2 regions of the Amycolatopsis sp. NPDC104819 genome follow, and region 1 is predicted to be linked to the other one. Evidence: predicted binding sites of a transcription regulator. Region 1 holds the regulator's gene; the other holds the start of a gene.
What was found. The regulator HspR, encoded in region 1, represses chaperone genes until heat shock. The targets are predictions, from matches to a motif close to ANNTTGAGTNNNNNNNACTCAANNT.

Region 1 (7,081 bases):
GTGCTCCGGACGGTGAACGACGGCACGTCGGGCAGGGATTCGTACGGGCCGGGTGCGTGCGGCATGGATCCTCCTGATCATGGAACTGGAGTCTTGCGCCAGGTTAGGCCCCTCCGTCCACCCCCGCGTGTCAGGGACGGATCTCAGGGTCTTTCGGGGGGTTACCCCCATGTGCCGGCCATCCCGTCGCCAATACCGTTTTCGCAGCAGAGGAAACAACTGAGGGGACCAACGACCATGGCGCGCCCGCTTCTTGCCGTAGGTGGCATCGTCCTGATCGGCGTCGGCCTGGCGACCGCGTTCGGCTGGGGCTGGGGATCGGACTTCGAGAACACCAAGACGCTTTCGGAGTCGATCCGCAGCGTGAAGCTGGAAGGCGACTCGGGCTCGGTGAAGATCCGCGCGGGGTCGGGGCCCGCGACGGTCCACCAAGAGGTGAACTACCACTGGCGCGGCAACCCCGGTGACACCTTCTACCGCGTCGAGGGCGACCAGCTCGTGCTCACCGACTGCGGGACGAACTGCTCGGTCGACTTCGAGGTCGTCGTGCCGGCGAACATCCCCGTCACCGGGAAGGTCGACTCCGGCGGCCTCGACATCGCCGGGATGGCGAGCGTGGACGTCCAGGCCGACTCCGGGCACGCCCGGGTCGAGGACGTGCCCGGCCTGGTGAAGCTGCGGCTCGACAGCGGGGGCATCGACCTGCGGAACGTCGGGGAGGTCCAGCTGCACGCCGACTCCGGCAGCATCAGCGGCACCGACGTGCGCGGCCCGGTCGACGTGACGTCGTCGAGCGGGAGCGTCGAGTTCACCCTCGCCGAGCCGAACAACGTCAAGGTGAAGGCCGACAGCGGCAGCGTCGAGGTCGCCGTGCCGGGCGGGCCCTATCGCGTCCTCGGGGACAGCGACAGCGGGCACCGCGAGATCGACGTCCCGACCGACGGCTCCGCGCCGCACACCCTGGACCTCACGACCGACAGCGGCAGCGTGACCGTCCGCGCCGCCTGACCTTCTCTCACCACTGGAGCTTCCTTCACCATGGGCAAGATCGAACGGCGGGTCCTGGCCGCCGCACTGGCCGGCGCCATCACGATGTTCGGGGTCGTCGGCTTCCTTCGCAGCGAACCGGAACGTCCCGCTCCCGCGCAGGGCGTTCCGGTCAGCGTCACGTCCCCGCACCTGGCGAAACTGGCCGTCGTGCACGTCCGGTGAAACCCCGTGAGCGGGGTCACACCCGTTCGGGGCGAGTTCGGGCGCCGAGGCCGGGAACAAGAACCCGGAGCCGGTCGTTAGGCTGGACGTAGAGGTTGAGCGCAGTCGACTCAAGTCCAGCTTGACGCGACACGCGAAGGCCCGATAGAACTTGCCAAGGCCCCGCTCAAGGCAGGGGCGAACGTGCAGGTCACGAACGAAGCAGGCTTACACAGGAGGAAAGCACCATGGCGCGAGCGGTCGGCATCGACCTCGGCACGACCAACTCGGTCGTCGCCGTCCTTGAGGGCGGCGAGCCGACGGTCATCGCCAACTCTGAAGGGTCCCGGACCACCCCCTCGATCGTCGCCTTCGCCAAGAACGGCGAAGTGCTGACGGGCCAGCCGGCCAAGAACCAGGCCGTGACGAACGTCGACCGGACGATCCGGTCCGTGAAGCGGCACATCGGCACCGACTGGAAGACCGAGATCGACGGGAAGAACTACACGTCGCAGGAGATCAGCGCGCGAGTGCTGATGAAGCTGAAGCGCGACGCCGAGGCGTACCTGGGCGAGACGATCACCGACGCGGTGATCACCGTCCCGGCGTACTTCGAGGACGCGCAGCGGCAGGCCACCAAGGAAGCCGGCCAGATCGCCGGCCTGAACGTGCTCCGCATCGTCAACGAGCCGACCGCCGCCGCGCTGGCGTACGGCCTGGACAAGGGCGAGAAGGAACAGACCATCCTGGTCTTCGACCTCGGTGGCGGCACGTTCGACGTCTCGCTGCTGGAGATCGGCGAGGGCGTCGTCGAGGTCCGCGCGACCTCGGGTGACAACCACCTCGGTGGCGACGACTGGGACGAGCGCATCGTCAAGTGGCTGGTCGACAAGTTCAAGGCCACGAACGGCATCGACCTGACCAAGGACAAGATGGCGCTGCAGCGCATCCGCGAGGCGGCGGAGAAGGCGAAGATCGAGCTGTCCAGCTCGAACTCGGCCGGCATCAACCTGCCCTACATCACGGTCGACGCCGACAAGAACCCGCTGTTCCTCGACGAGCAGCTCTCGCGCGCCGAGTTCCAGAAGATCACCTCGGACCTGCTCGAGCGCACCCGGAACCCGTTCAACAACGTGATCCGCGACGCGAACATCGCCGTCGGCGACATCGACCACGTCGTGCTCGTCGGTGGTTCCACCCGCATGCCGGCCGTGTCCGAGCTGGTCAAGGAGCTGACCGGCGGCCGCGAGCCGAACAAGGGCGTGAACCCGGACGAGGTCGTCGCGGTCGGCGCGGCGCTGCAGGCCGGTGTGCTGAAGGGCGAGGTCAAGGACGTCCTGCTGCTGGACGTCACGCCGCTGTCGCTGGGCATCGAGACCAAGGGTGGCGTGTTCACCAAGCTCATCGAGCGCAACACCACGATCCCGACCAAGCGCTCGGAGATCTTCTCCACCGCGGACGACAACCAGCCGTCGGTGCAGATCCAGGTGTTCCAGGGTGAGCGTGAGATCGCGGCGCACAACAAGAAGCTCGGCATGTTCGAGCTGACCGGTCTCCCGCCCGCCCCGCGTGGCGTGCCGCAGATCGAGGTCACCTTCGACATCGACGCGAACGGCATCGTGCACGTCCTGGCCAAGGACCTCGGCACGAACAAGGAGCAGTCGATGACGATCACCGGTGGCTCCGCGCTGCCGAAGGACGACATCGAGCGGATGGTCAAGGACGCCGAGGCGCACGCCGAGGAAGACAAGACCCGCCGCGAAGAGGCCGAGACGCGCAACCAGGCCGAGACGCTGGTCTACCAGACCGAGAAGTTCCTCAAGGACAACGACGACAAGCTGCCCGAGGACCTCAAGGGCAAGGTCAAGTCCGCGATCGACGAGTCGAACGAGGCGCTCAAGGGCACCGACTCGGCGAAGATCCGCGAGTCGATCGAGAAGCTGAACACCGCTTCGCAGGAGCTGGGCACCGCCCTGTACGCCAACGCGAACGCCGACGCCGCCGCGGGTGCGGCCGGTGCTTCGGGCGCGGCCGGTGGCGACGCCGGTGCGGCCGGCGCGACGGGTGCCAAGGCCGATGACGTGGTGGACGCCGAGATCGTCGAAGAGGACGAAAAGAAGTGACCCACAGCTACGACGAATCCGAGAACCAGGGCCGCGGCCCCGAGGAGCCGGTGGTCGTGCGGGACCGGCGCCGGGTGGACCCCCAGACCGGGCAGGTCCGCCCGCCCGGTCCGGCCCACGCCGCGCCGGACCCCGACGAGGAGCCCGTGGAGCACGCGGGCCCCTCGCTGGGCGAGTCCATTGTGGACGACTCGGTCGCGGTGGTCTCCGGCGTGGAGAAGGAGCTGGCCGAGCGCACCGCCGACCTCCAGCGCCTGCAGGCCGAGTACGCCAACTACCGCAAGCGCGTCGAGCGTGACCGCGAGGCGGTCGTCCTCGGCGCGAAGGCGACGGTGGTGAACGACCTGCTGCCGCTGCTCGACGACCTCGAGCGGGCCGAGCAGCACGGTGACCTCACCGGGGCGTTCAAGGCCGTCGGCGACAAGCTGATCAGCGGGCTGCAGCGCGCGGGGCTCGAGTCGTTCGGCGCCGAGGGCGAGGCCTTCGACCCGAGCGTGCACGAAGCCGTGCAGCACAACACCTCGCCGGACGTGGCGGGCCCGACGGTCACCGTGGTCATGCGCCGCGGGTACCGCTTCGGGGACCGCGTGCTGCGGGCGGCGCTGGTCGGCGTGACCGACCACGAGCCCGGCGCGGCCCCGGTGGACCCGTCCGTCGGTGGCGAGCTGCCACTCGACGGGCGCCTCGATGACCAGCAGCAGTAAGCAGTATCCGGTTCCAGTGGGAGGAGGAGACGCCCGATGAGTGCGCGGGAATGGATCGGCAAGGACTTCTACCGTGAACTGGGCGTCTCCTCCGACGCCACAGCCGACGAGATCAAGAAGGCCTACCGGAAGCTGGCCAAGGAGAACCACCCGGACGCGAACGCCGGCAACGCGGAGGCGGAGCAGAAGTTCAAGGCCGTCTCCGAGGCGTACGGCGTGCTGTCCGACACGGCCAAGCGCAAGGAGTACGACGAGGCGCGGCGGCTGTTCGGCGGCGGCGGGGGCGGGGGCGGGTTCAACTTCCCCGGTGGCGGCGGCACCGGCAGCTTCGATGTCGGGGACATCTTCGGCCAGGCCGGCGCCGGCCAGCAGGGCGGTTTCGGCGGGCTCGGCGACATCCTCGGCGGGCTGTTCGGCCGCGGCCGGACGACGGCGGGCGCGACGGCGAACCGGCCCCAGCGCGGGGCCGACGTCGAAACGGACGTCCGGATCGACTTCACCGAGGCGGTCAAGGGCGCGACCCTGCCGCTGCGGCTGTCGAGCCCGGCGACCTGTTCGACGTGCGGCGGCAACGGCGCGAAGCCGGGCACCTCGCCGCGGACCTGTCCGACCTGTTCCGGGTCGGGGCTGGTCAGCCGCAGCCAGGGCGCGTTCGCGTTCTCGGAGCCGTGCCGCGACTGCCGTGGCCGCGGGCAGATCATCGACGACCCGTGCCCCGAGTGCGGCGGCGAAGGTGTCAGCACGCGGACCCGCACGCTGACCGTCCGGATCCCGTCGGGCGTCGACGACGACCAGCGGATCCGGCTGGCCGGCCAGGGCGAGCCGGGCCGGGGTGGCGCGCAGGCGGGCGACCTCTACGTCCGGGTGCACGTGGCTCCGCACGCGCTGTTCGGGCGCAAGGGGCTCGACCTGACGATCTCCGTGCCGGTGGACTTCACCGAGCTCACGCTCGGCACCACGATCACGGTGCCGACCCTCGAAGGCAAGGTCTCGCTCAAGGTGCCGCCGGGCACCGCGAGCGGGCGGGTGCTGCGCGTGCGCGGCAAGGGCATCGCCAAGCGTGACGGCGCGCAGGGTGACCTGCTCGTCACCCTCACCGCGGCGATTCCCGCCAAACTGGACGACAAGGCGCGCGAAGCTCTGCAGGCGTACGCCGAGGCGATGGCCGGGCACGACCCCCGGCCCGAGATCACTGAGCTGCTCGAAGGCAGGTGAGTGGGATGTTCGGCGGGATTCCCCAGGAGGGGGACGAAGAGACCCCGGTGTTCGTCATCTCGGTGGCGGCCCAGCTGGCGGGGATGCACGCGCAGACGTTGCGCACCTACGACCGGCAGGGCCTGGTGTCACCGGGCCGCACGTCCGGTGGCGGGCGGCGCTACTCGATGCGGGACATCGCGCTGCTGCGCGAAGTCCAGCGCCTGTCGCAGGAAGACGGCGTCAACCTGGCCGGCATCAAGCGCATCATCGAGCTGGAGAACCAGGTCGACGCGCTGCGGGCCCGCCTGCAGGAGCTGACCGAAGAACTGGCGGCGGCGTACGCGGCTGGGGAACAGGCCGCGGCGGCGGCGCACGCGTCCTACCGCCGGGACCTGGTTCCGCTGAACCCGCAGACCGCGATGGTGGTCTGGCGGCCGAAGCGCCGCTGACGTCCTGAGCACGCAAAGCCCTCCCCGGGTCTCCCAGGGGCCCGGCAAAGTCGGGGCGACGTGACCGGCGGGCCGCTGCGATGTCGTGAATGACTCATTCACCTCGTCAGAGGTCATGAATGAGTCATTCACGACCTTCCCGGGCCGCTACCGCAACGTCCGGTGTGGTGTACCTGGCCGTCCGCGCTGCGAGCTGACCGGCGAATCCGACTTCGCCGGAACCCTCCCCGGGTCTCCGGGGAGGGTTTTCGCGTTTCAGGCCTTGAAATTCAGCAGTTGCTGGACCTCGGCGGTCCGCGACTCGATGACGCGGCGGGCCAGGTCCCGGGCGTCGGCGTTGATCCCGCCGGCGGTGCCGTTCTCGGTCTGGGCCAGCTCGACCGCGCCCTGCTGCTGGCCGGTCAGCACGTCCAGGTACTTACGCGTGAAGTCCGTGTCGTTCGTGGACTTCAACGTGCCGACGAGGTCGGGCGCGGTCATCTTCATGCCGCCGTGGCCGGCGTGGACGTGCGGGTTCATGTCCATGCTTTCGGGCCGGTTCCAGGTGCGCAGCCAGCTCTTCATGTTGTCGACTTCGGTCTGCTGCGTCACCTCGATCGCCGCCGACAGCTCCTTCACCGGCGCCGGGAGCGGGCGCTGCTTCGCCAGCCGGACGATGTCGATGCCCTGCTGGTTCTGGGTGATCAGCATCTGCAGGAACATCACGTCGGCGTCGTTGAACTTCGCCGGGGTCCACGTCGCGCCGCTGCCGCAACCGGCCAGCAGCAGCGCGACGACGACCAGGACCAGCCTCACTGACGCTGCCAGAGGGCCGGGGTGCTCGGCGGCTCCCAGCCCGCGATCGCCGTGTGCGGCTGGAGGCAGCGGTAGCTCACGCCGTTGTACGTCACGACGTCACCGGCCTTGTACGCCGTGCCGGCCTTCCACGTTCCGCTCGACGGCGGGGTCGTCGTCGGGGGCGGGGTCGTGGTGGGCGGCGGGGTCGTGGTCGGGGGCGGCGTGGTGGTGGGCGGCGGGGTGCCGCCGCCACCGACCTGCAGGTCGATGCAGCTGTAGAAGGCGTTGGCCGTGTCGGAGATGTTCCAGATCGCCAGCACCTTCACCCGGCCGGAATACCCGGACAGGTTCACGGTGTGCTGCACAGTCGCGGGCGGCTGCTGGCCGTTGCCGTTGAACGACGCGACGAGCGTGTTGCCGACGTAGTACTCGTAGCTCTTCGTGGCGTGCCGGGCGGTGAACACCCAGTTGAACGTCACCGAAGAACCGACCGACTTGGCCGGCCACGGCTTCGACTCGTCGGCCAGCTCGGCGAACTGCGCCAGGCCGGCGTTGCAGCTGCGCAGGCCCTTGGGACCTTCGACGCTCTGCGGTTCGTAGACGATCTGCCCGCAGTTCGGCACCTTCCCGGCCGCGCAGT
Region 2 (7,081 bases), on a different contig from region 1:
GCCCGGTGAGCGGGTCGTGGTAGGCGTCGTGGCGCAGGGTCGCGAGCAGCCGCCGGTTGTCGAGCGACGTCGCGAGGTGGCTGGCCATCGTGCCGAGCAGCTGGACGTCGTACTTGCCGAAACCGCGCCAGCGGGACAGCCGGTCGTGCGCCTCGACGACGCCGAGGAGCTGGTTCCCGCTGCGCAGCGGGACGACGAGCGCCTCTTGCGCGCCGCGGTCGAGGAGCGCCGTGCGGACGTCGGGGTTGGCTTCGGTGATCCGGAAGTGCCGGACGTGCGCGCCGGGCAGCCGCAGCAGCGGGTCGTCGGCGGCGGGGTCGGCCGGCGGCAGGTCGTCGCCCGCGACGACGACCCGCATCGGGTCCTTCGCTTCGAGCCGCAGCCGGAGCACGACCCGGCCCGCGGCGAGCTGGTCCTTGATGCGCTCGGCGATCGTCGCCCACTCCCGGACGTCGACGCCGCCGACGAGCTCCTCCGCGCGGCTGGCCGGGCGCGCCGCGGCCTGCTGCCCGGAGCGGGCCACCATCAGGCTGACGTCGGAGAGCGCCTCCATGTCCCGCTGCTCGCGCAGCAGGTCGGAGTAGGCCCAGTAGAGCGCGGTGAGGCCGAGGAACACGGCCAGCACCAGCGGCCACGCCTTGGGGGTGTTGGAGATGACGAGGTAGCCGGAGAGGCCGACCGAGGCGTTGACGAACCCGACGACCAGGATCCGCGCGGTGAGCCGGACGGCGGTGCTGACCCGCATCCGGCGGCGCAGCACGCGGACCGCGGCCAGCGCGAGCAGCGTGCTCACGAGCGGCGCGGTCAGGGTGCCGACGAGCGCGGCGACCCACGGGATCTCGGCGCCCGCCCCGGCGCCGACGGCGACCTTCACCAACCCGGCGACCGCGAAGGCGCCGGTGATCTCGAGCAGGAACGCGCCCGCGTTGTAGAGGACGCGGCCGGAGACCTTCCGCGCGAGCAGCGTCCCGATGCCGGCGACCAGGTGCGCGGCCAGCACGACTTCGAACGGTGCGACGAAGAACCCGATGACGAGCGGGATCTCGGTGAAGGAGATGGTCCACGAGATGCCGCTGCGGACGTCGACGTTGATGCCGAGCTGTTCGGCGAGCAGGAACGCGACCGCGAGCACCGGGCCGATCCACAGCAGCTTGCTGTCCCAGTGGAACGGCAGCCACGAGCCGACCGCGAACGCGGCGACGAGCCCCAGGCTCAGGACGGCGAAGGTGTAGACGCGGAACCGGCGCTCGTCGGTGCGCGCCTCGGCGGACGCGGCGGGCTGGTGAGGTGCCTCGGAAGCGGCTCCCGGCCCGGGCTGCGCCTGTGCGACGGCGTCGCCGTGGGCGTTGGTGTCCGGCATCCGACCTTCCCTCCCGGCTTGTCCACCGGTGCTGATCCGTGACTTCGGGTGTGGACAAGGGCCATACCGTACCCCGTAGGGCGTACCCGTGTCCCTTTCGAGACAGTAGGAGATCACCCCAGGGTTAACAATGCCTCGAAGGCGCTGACCTGCGTGGACCAAGGGGTGAAACATCTGTGACAACCGGGGCTCCGCCCCGGGCCGGGGGCTCCGCCACCCGGACCCCCGCAAGACGGCAGGGTCCCGGCAAAGTCGGGGCGAACGTGACCGGCGGGCCGCTGCGATGTCGTGAATGACTCATTCACCTCGTCAGAGGTCATGAATGAGTCATTCATGACCCTTCCCGGGCCGCTACCGCGACCTCCGGCGTGATGTACCTGGCCGTCCGCGCTACGAGCCGACCGGCGAATCCGACTTCGCCGGAACCCCGCCGCAAGACGGGGGTGTCCTACCTTGACGGACTTCTGTGCGCACGACAGCCCGGGTAGCGATTGAATGTGCCCATGCACAGCGACGTGATTGCCACCGAACACGCGGCCCGGCTCGCGGCGGTGGATCCCCTGCTCCCCGGTTCTTCTCCCTTCGAGGCGGCCGAAAACGCCGTGGTGCTGGAAGTCGCCACCGGTGATTCGGCCGCGTCCGGCCTCGCCTCGCGCATCCAGGTCGACCAGGGCGCGCCCAACGCCCCCTGGCGCGCGCTGACCGAACACCGGCTCGACCTCCAGCTGGCCGGCTCCCAGCCGGCGGCCGTCCTCGACGCCCTGCTCACCCGATGGGATGAACATCTGCGCGCGGTCGCCGAGCACGGTGACACCGAGACCGCGGCGGTCGTGCCGCGCGCCAGCCGCGACGCCGCCGGCGCGCGCGAGATGCTGCACCACGGCTTCGCGCCGCTGCGCGTGATCGCCGTCCGCCCGGCCGAGCGGCTGGTCCCGGCGGGCGAGCGCGGCACCCCCGGCGTCAAGATCCGCCGGGCCGGGCCGGACGACCTCGAAACCGCCGTCGCGCTCGGCATGGAGCTGCACTCCTACGACGCCCAGTACGGCACGGTGAACTGGCGTGAGGGCGTCGAGGACATCCTGGCCAAGGACCTCGCCGAGCAGCTGAACCGGCCGGAGCCCGCGGTGTGGATCGCGGAGCTGTACGGCCGCCCGCTCGGCATGGTGAACGTCCAGCACCCCGGCGAGACCGGCTGGATCAGCGACCGCGTGGCCGCGACCCGCGTCGGTTACCTCTCCTCGCTCGCCGTCGCGGAGGCCGCGCGGTCCTCCGGCGTCGGCACCGCGCTGGCCGCCCACGCCCACCAGGTGCTGGACGAGGAGGGCGCCGACGTCGTCCTCCTGCACCACGCGGCGGCGAACCCGCTTTCGACGCCGTTCTGGTACGCGCAGGGCTACCGCCCGCTCTGGACGTACTGGCAGCGTCGACCAGCCGTTCGGTGAACGACTGGCGGATCCCCGCGGACACCCGCTCTTTGTAGGCTGGCCACCAGGATGAGGGAGTGGGAGCCGAAGTGACCGATCAGCGGGATTCCGCGCCCAGAGCGCCCGAAGGCGTCGACACGGAGAAGCCGTCGGCGGCCCGGATCTACGACTGGTACCTCGGCGGTACCCAGAACTGGGCCGTGGACCGCGAGTTCGGCCGGCGCGTGGAGCAGCAGTGGCCGCTCGTGCGCCCCGGGTCGAAGCAGAACCGCGAGTTCATGAACCGCGCGGTGCGGGCGGCGCTGCGGGCCGGGATCCGGCAGTTCGTCGACCTCGGCTCCGGCGTCCCGACGGCCGGCAACGTGCACGAGGTCGTCGAGGCGGAACTGCCCGACGAGCACGACGCGACGGTCGTCTACGTCGACTACGAGCCGGTCGCCGTCGCGCACGCGACGCTGATCCTCGAAGAGGAGGTGGCGACCGACTGGGCCGGCATCGTCCAGGCGGACATGCGGGACGCGAAGGCCGTGCTGCGTGCCGCGGAGACGAAGCGGCTGATCGACTTCTCCAAGCCGGTCTGCCTGATCATGGCGGCGGTGCTGCACTTCGTCGGGCCGGACGACGACCCGCACGGCCTGCTGGCGGACTACCGGAACGCGCTCGCGCCGGGCAGCTGGCTGGCGCTTTCGCAGATGAGCGAGGGTGACGGGAGCGGCGAGTACCTGGCGGGCCTGCGCTGGTTCGTCGAGCAGTACCGGAAGACGAGCAACCCGGTCTGGCTGCGCGACCGCGAGGAGATCGAGCCGCTGTTCGGCGACTGGCCGCTGCTCGAGCCGGGCATCGTGCACCTGCCGGACTGGCGGCCCGACCGGAAGCTGAACGCGCTCGAGGCGGAAGCGCGGCCGTACGCCTGGTGCGGCATCGCGGAGAAGCCCGGCGGATGAGCGAAACCGCGCCGATCGCCCCGGCCGGGGTGGACACCGACAAGCCGTCCGCGGCCCGGGTCTACGACTGGTACCTGGGCGGGAACCACCACTGGGCGGTGGACCGCGAGTTCGGCCGCCGCGTCGAGAAGGTGTGGCCGCTGATCCGGCCGATCTCCCGGCAGAACCGGGCGTTCATGAACCGCGTCGTCGCGGCCGCGATGGACGCCGGGGTCCGCCAGTTCGTCGACCTCGGCTCCGGGGTGCCGACGGCGGGGAACGTGCACGAGATCGTCCGCGACCTGCTGCCGTCCGGCGAGCGGGCTTCGGTCGTCTACGTCGACTACGAACCGGTGGCGGCCGCGCATTCGCGGCTGATCCTGGAGCGCGAGGGCGCGTCGGACTGGGCCGGGCTCGTCGAGCGGGACATCCGGCGGCCGAAGGAGATCTTCGCCGACCCGGCAACGTCGTCATTGATCGACTGGTCACGGCCGGTGTGCCTGCTGATGATCACGGTGATGCACTTCGTCGGCCCGTCCGACGACCCGGCGGGGCTGATGGCGGAGTACCGCTCAAAGCTCGCACCGGGCAGCTGGCTGGCGCTGACGCACGGCACCTGCCGCGACGACGCGCCGCCGGACCGCGCGGCCGAGGTGCACCGGTTCATCGACGCCTACCGCGACACGTCGAACCCGGCGTGGCTGCGTTCGGCCGACGAACTGCTGCCCTGGTTCGGCGGCTGGCCGCTGCTGCCGCCGGGGATGACCTCGTTGCCGGACTGGCGCCCCGACGAGCGTCCGACGGTCCTGGATTTCGAAACCCGGCCGTTCGCGTGGTGCGCCGTCGCACGCCGCCCGGCCCGCTGAACTGCGCTTTCCCTGATCGCTGTGGGCGAACGCACCATCGGAAACAAACACACCCATCGGAGAGTTGAGCTAGGCAGACTCAACTACCCGAGGAGTGCACATGACCGACACCCGCCTCCTGCCCGTGCTCCCGCTCGATGACGACGTCGTGCTGCCGGGCATGGTCGTCCCGCTCGACCTCACCGACACCGAGACGCGGGCCGCGGTGGAGTCCGCCCAGGCCAAGACGCCGAGCCAGGCGTCGTTCCCCGGCATCCGGTCGGCCGCGGCCACCAAGGCCGAGGTTCTGATCGTGCCGCGCGTCCACGGTGAGTACGCCGAGTACGGCACCGTCGCGACCGTCGAGCGCATCGGGCGTGTGCCCGGTGGCAAGGCCGCCGTCCTGCTGCGCGGCACGAGCCGCGCGCTCGTCGGCCGGATCGCCGACGGACCCGGCGCCGCCCGCTGGGTGCACGCCGAGGACGCCCCCGAAACCACCGACGACCGGACCGCGCCGCTCGCGGCCGAGTACAAGGCCGTCGTCATCTCGATCCTGCAGCAGCGCGGCGGCTGGCAGCTGATGGACGCCGTCCAGCAGGTCGAGGACCCGTCCGCGGTCGCCGACCTGTCCGGCAACGCGCCGTACCTCGACACCGACCAGAAGGTCGAGCTGCTCACCACGCTGGACGTCACCGCGCGCCTGGAGAAGGCGCTCGAGTGGAGCAAGGAACACCTGGCCGAGCTGGAAGTCACCGAGACGATCCGCAAGGACGTCTCCGAGGGCATGGAGAAGCAGCAGAAGGAGTTCCTGCTGCGCCGCCAGCTCGAGGCGATCCGCAAGGAGCTGGGCGAGCTCGACGGCTCCACCGACGACACGGACTACCGCGCCCGCGTCGAAGGCGCCGAGCTGCCCGACGCCGTGAAGAAGGCCGCGCTGGCCGAGGTGGACAAGCTGGACCGGACGTCCGAGCAGTCCCCCGAGGGCGGCTGGATCCGCACCTGGCTGGACACCGTCCTGGAGCTGCCCTGGAACGAGCGCACCGAGGACGTCTACGACATCGCCGCGGCGCGGGCGGTGCTCGACGCCGACCACGCCGGCCTCGACGACGTCAAGGAACGCATCATCGAGTACTTGGCCGTGCGCAAGCGCCGTGCCGAATCGGGTCTCGGCCCGGTCGGTGGCCGGCGTTCCGGCGCGGTGCTCGCCCTCGCGGGCCCTCCCGGGGTCGGCAAGACGTCGCTGGGTGAGTCCGTCGCGAAGGCCATGGGCCGCAAGTTCGTCCGCGTCGCCCTGGGTGGCATCCGCGACGAGGCGGAGATCCGCGGCCACCGCCGCACCTACGTCGGCGCGCTGCCCGGCCGGATCGTCCGCGCCATCAAGGAAGCCGGCTCGATGAACCCGGTCGTGCTGCTCGACGAGATCGACAAGGTCGGCGCCGACTACCGCGGCGACCCGACGGCGGCGCTGCTCGAAGTGCTGGACCCGGAGCAGAACCACACGTTCCGCGACCACTACCTCGAGGTCGAGCTGGACCTGTCCGACGTCGTGTTCCTGGCGACGGCCAACGCGCTCGAGACCATCCCCGGCCCGCTGCTGGACCGCATGGAGCTCGTCACGCTGGACGGCTACACCGAGCACGAGAAGGTCACCATCGCCCGCGACCACCTGCTCCCCCGGGAGCTGGAGCGCGCCGGCCTGGGCACAGCCGACGTCTCGTTGACGGACGCCGCGTTCAGCCGGATCGCCGCCGAGTACACCCGTGAGGCGGGCGTGCGCGACGCGAACCGCACGATCGCGAAGGTGCTGCGGAAGATCGCGACCAAGGTGGCGCTGGACGAGGTGGCCCTGCCGCTCACGGTGGATTCCCCGGACCTGGAGACCTACCTGGGCCGCCCGCGGCACCTGCCGGAGTCGTCGCTGCCCGCGTCGACCCAGCGGACCGCGACCCCGGGTGTGGCCACGGGCCTGGCGGTGACCGGCGCCGGCGGTGACGTCCTCTACATCGAGGCGTCGCTGGCGGACAAGGAGTCCGGCGCGTCCGGGCTGCAGCTGACCGGCCAGCTCGGTGACGTCATGAAGGAGTCCGTCCAGATCGCGCTGTCCTACCTGCGCTCGCACGGCGCGGAGCTGGAGCTGCCGGTGGGCGACCTGCGCGAGCGGGGCATCCACGTGCACGTCCCGGCGGGCGCGGTCCCGAAGGACGGGCCGTCGGCGGGCGTCACGATGACGACGGCGCTGGCGTCGCTGCTCTCGGGCCGTGTGGTCCGGGCGGACGTCGCGATGACCGGTGAGGTGTCCCTGACCGGACGCGTCCTGCCGATCGGCGGTGTCAAGCAGAAGCTGCTGGCGGCCCACCGGGCCGGGATGAAGACGGTGATCATCCCGCAGCGCAACGAGCCGGACCTCGACGACGTCCCGGCCGAGGTGCTGTCCCAGCTGGACGTGCACGCGGTGGCCAACGTCCGCGAGGTCCTCGACCTCGCCCTGACCCCGGCTTCGACGCCGGTTTCCCAGGCGGCGTAACCCCG

Region 2: a site for HspR is predicted at 4,635-4,659, ahead of lon (endopeptidase La). Genes of this name have one in related genera too.

What each region holds. Positions count from the first base shown of each region.
Region 1 is NZ_JBVJON010000001.1:378,929-386,009, forward strand. It holds gene ACZ63E_RS01825 (YbhB/YbcL family Raf kinase inhibitor-like protein) at 1-65, opposite strand, end outside; gene ACZ63E_RS01830 (DUF4097 family beta strand repeat-containing protein) at 238-1,008, shown strand; gene ACZ63E_RS01835 (hypothetical protein) at 1,039-1,212, shown strand; gene dnaK (molecular chaperone DnaK) at 1,440-3,314, shown strand; gene grpE (nucleotide exchange factor GrpE) at 3,311-4,018, shown strand; gene dnaJ (molecular chaperone DnaJ) at 4,055-5,233, shown strand; gene ACZ63E_RS01855 (heat shock protein transcriptional repressor HspR) at 5,239-5,664, shown strand; gene ACZ63E_RS01860 (DUF305 domain-containing protein) at 5,920-6,459, opposite strand; gene ACZ63E_RS01865 (lytic polysaccharide monooxygenase) at 6,456-7,081, opposite strand, start outside.
Region 2 is NZ_JBVJON010000003.1:611,031-618,111, forward strand. It holds gene ACZ63E_RS12170 (putative bifunctional diguanylate cyclase/phosphodiesterase) at 1-1,360, opposite strand, end outside; gene ACZ63E_RS12175 (GNAT family N-acetyltransferase) at 1,864-2,802, shown strand; gene ACZ63E_RS12180 (SAM-dependent methyltransferase) at 2,874-3,728, shown strand; gene ACZ63E_RS12185 (SAM-dependent methyltransferase) at 3,725-4,573, shown strand; gene lon (endopeptidase La) at 4,674-7,076, shown strand.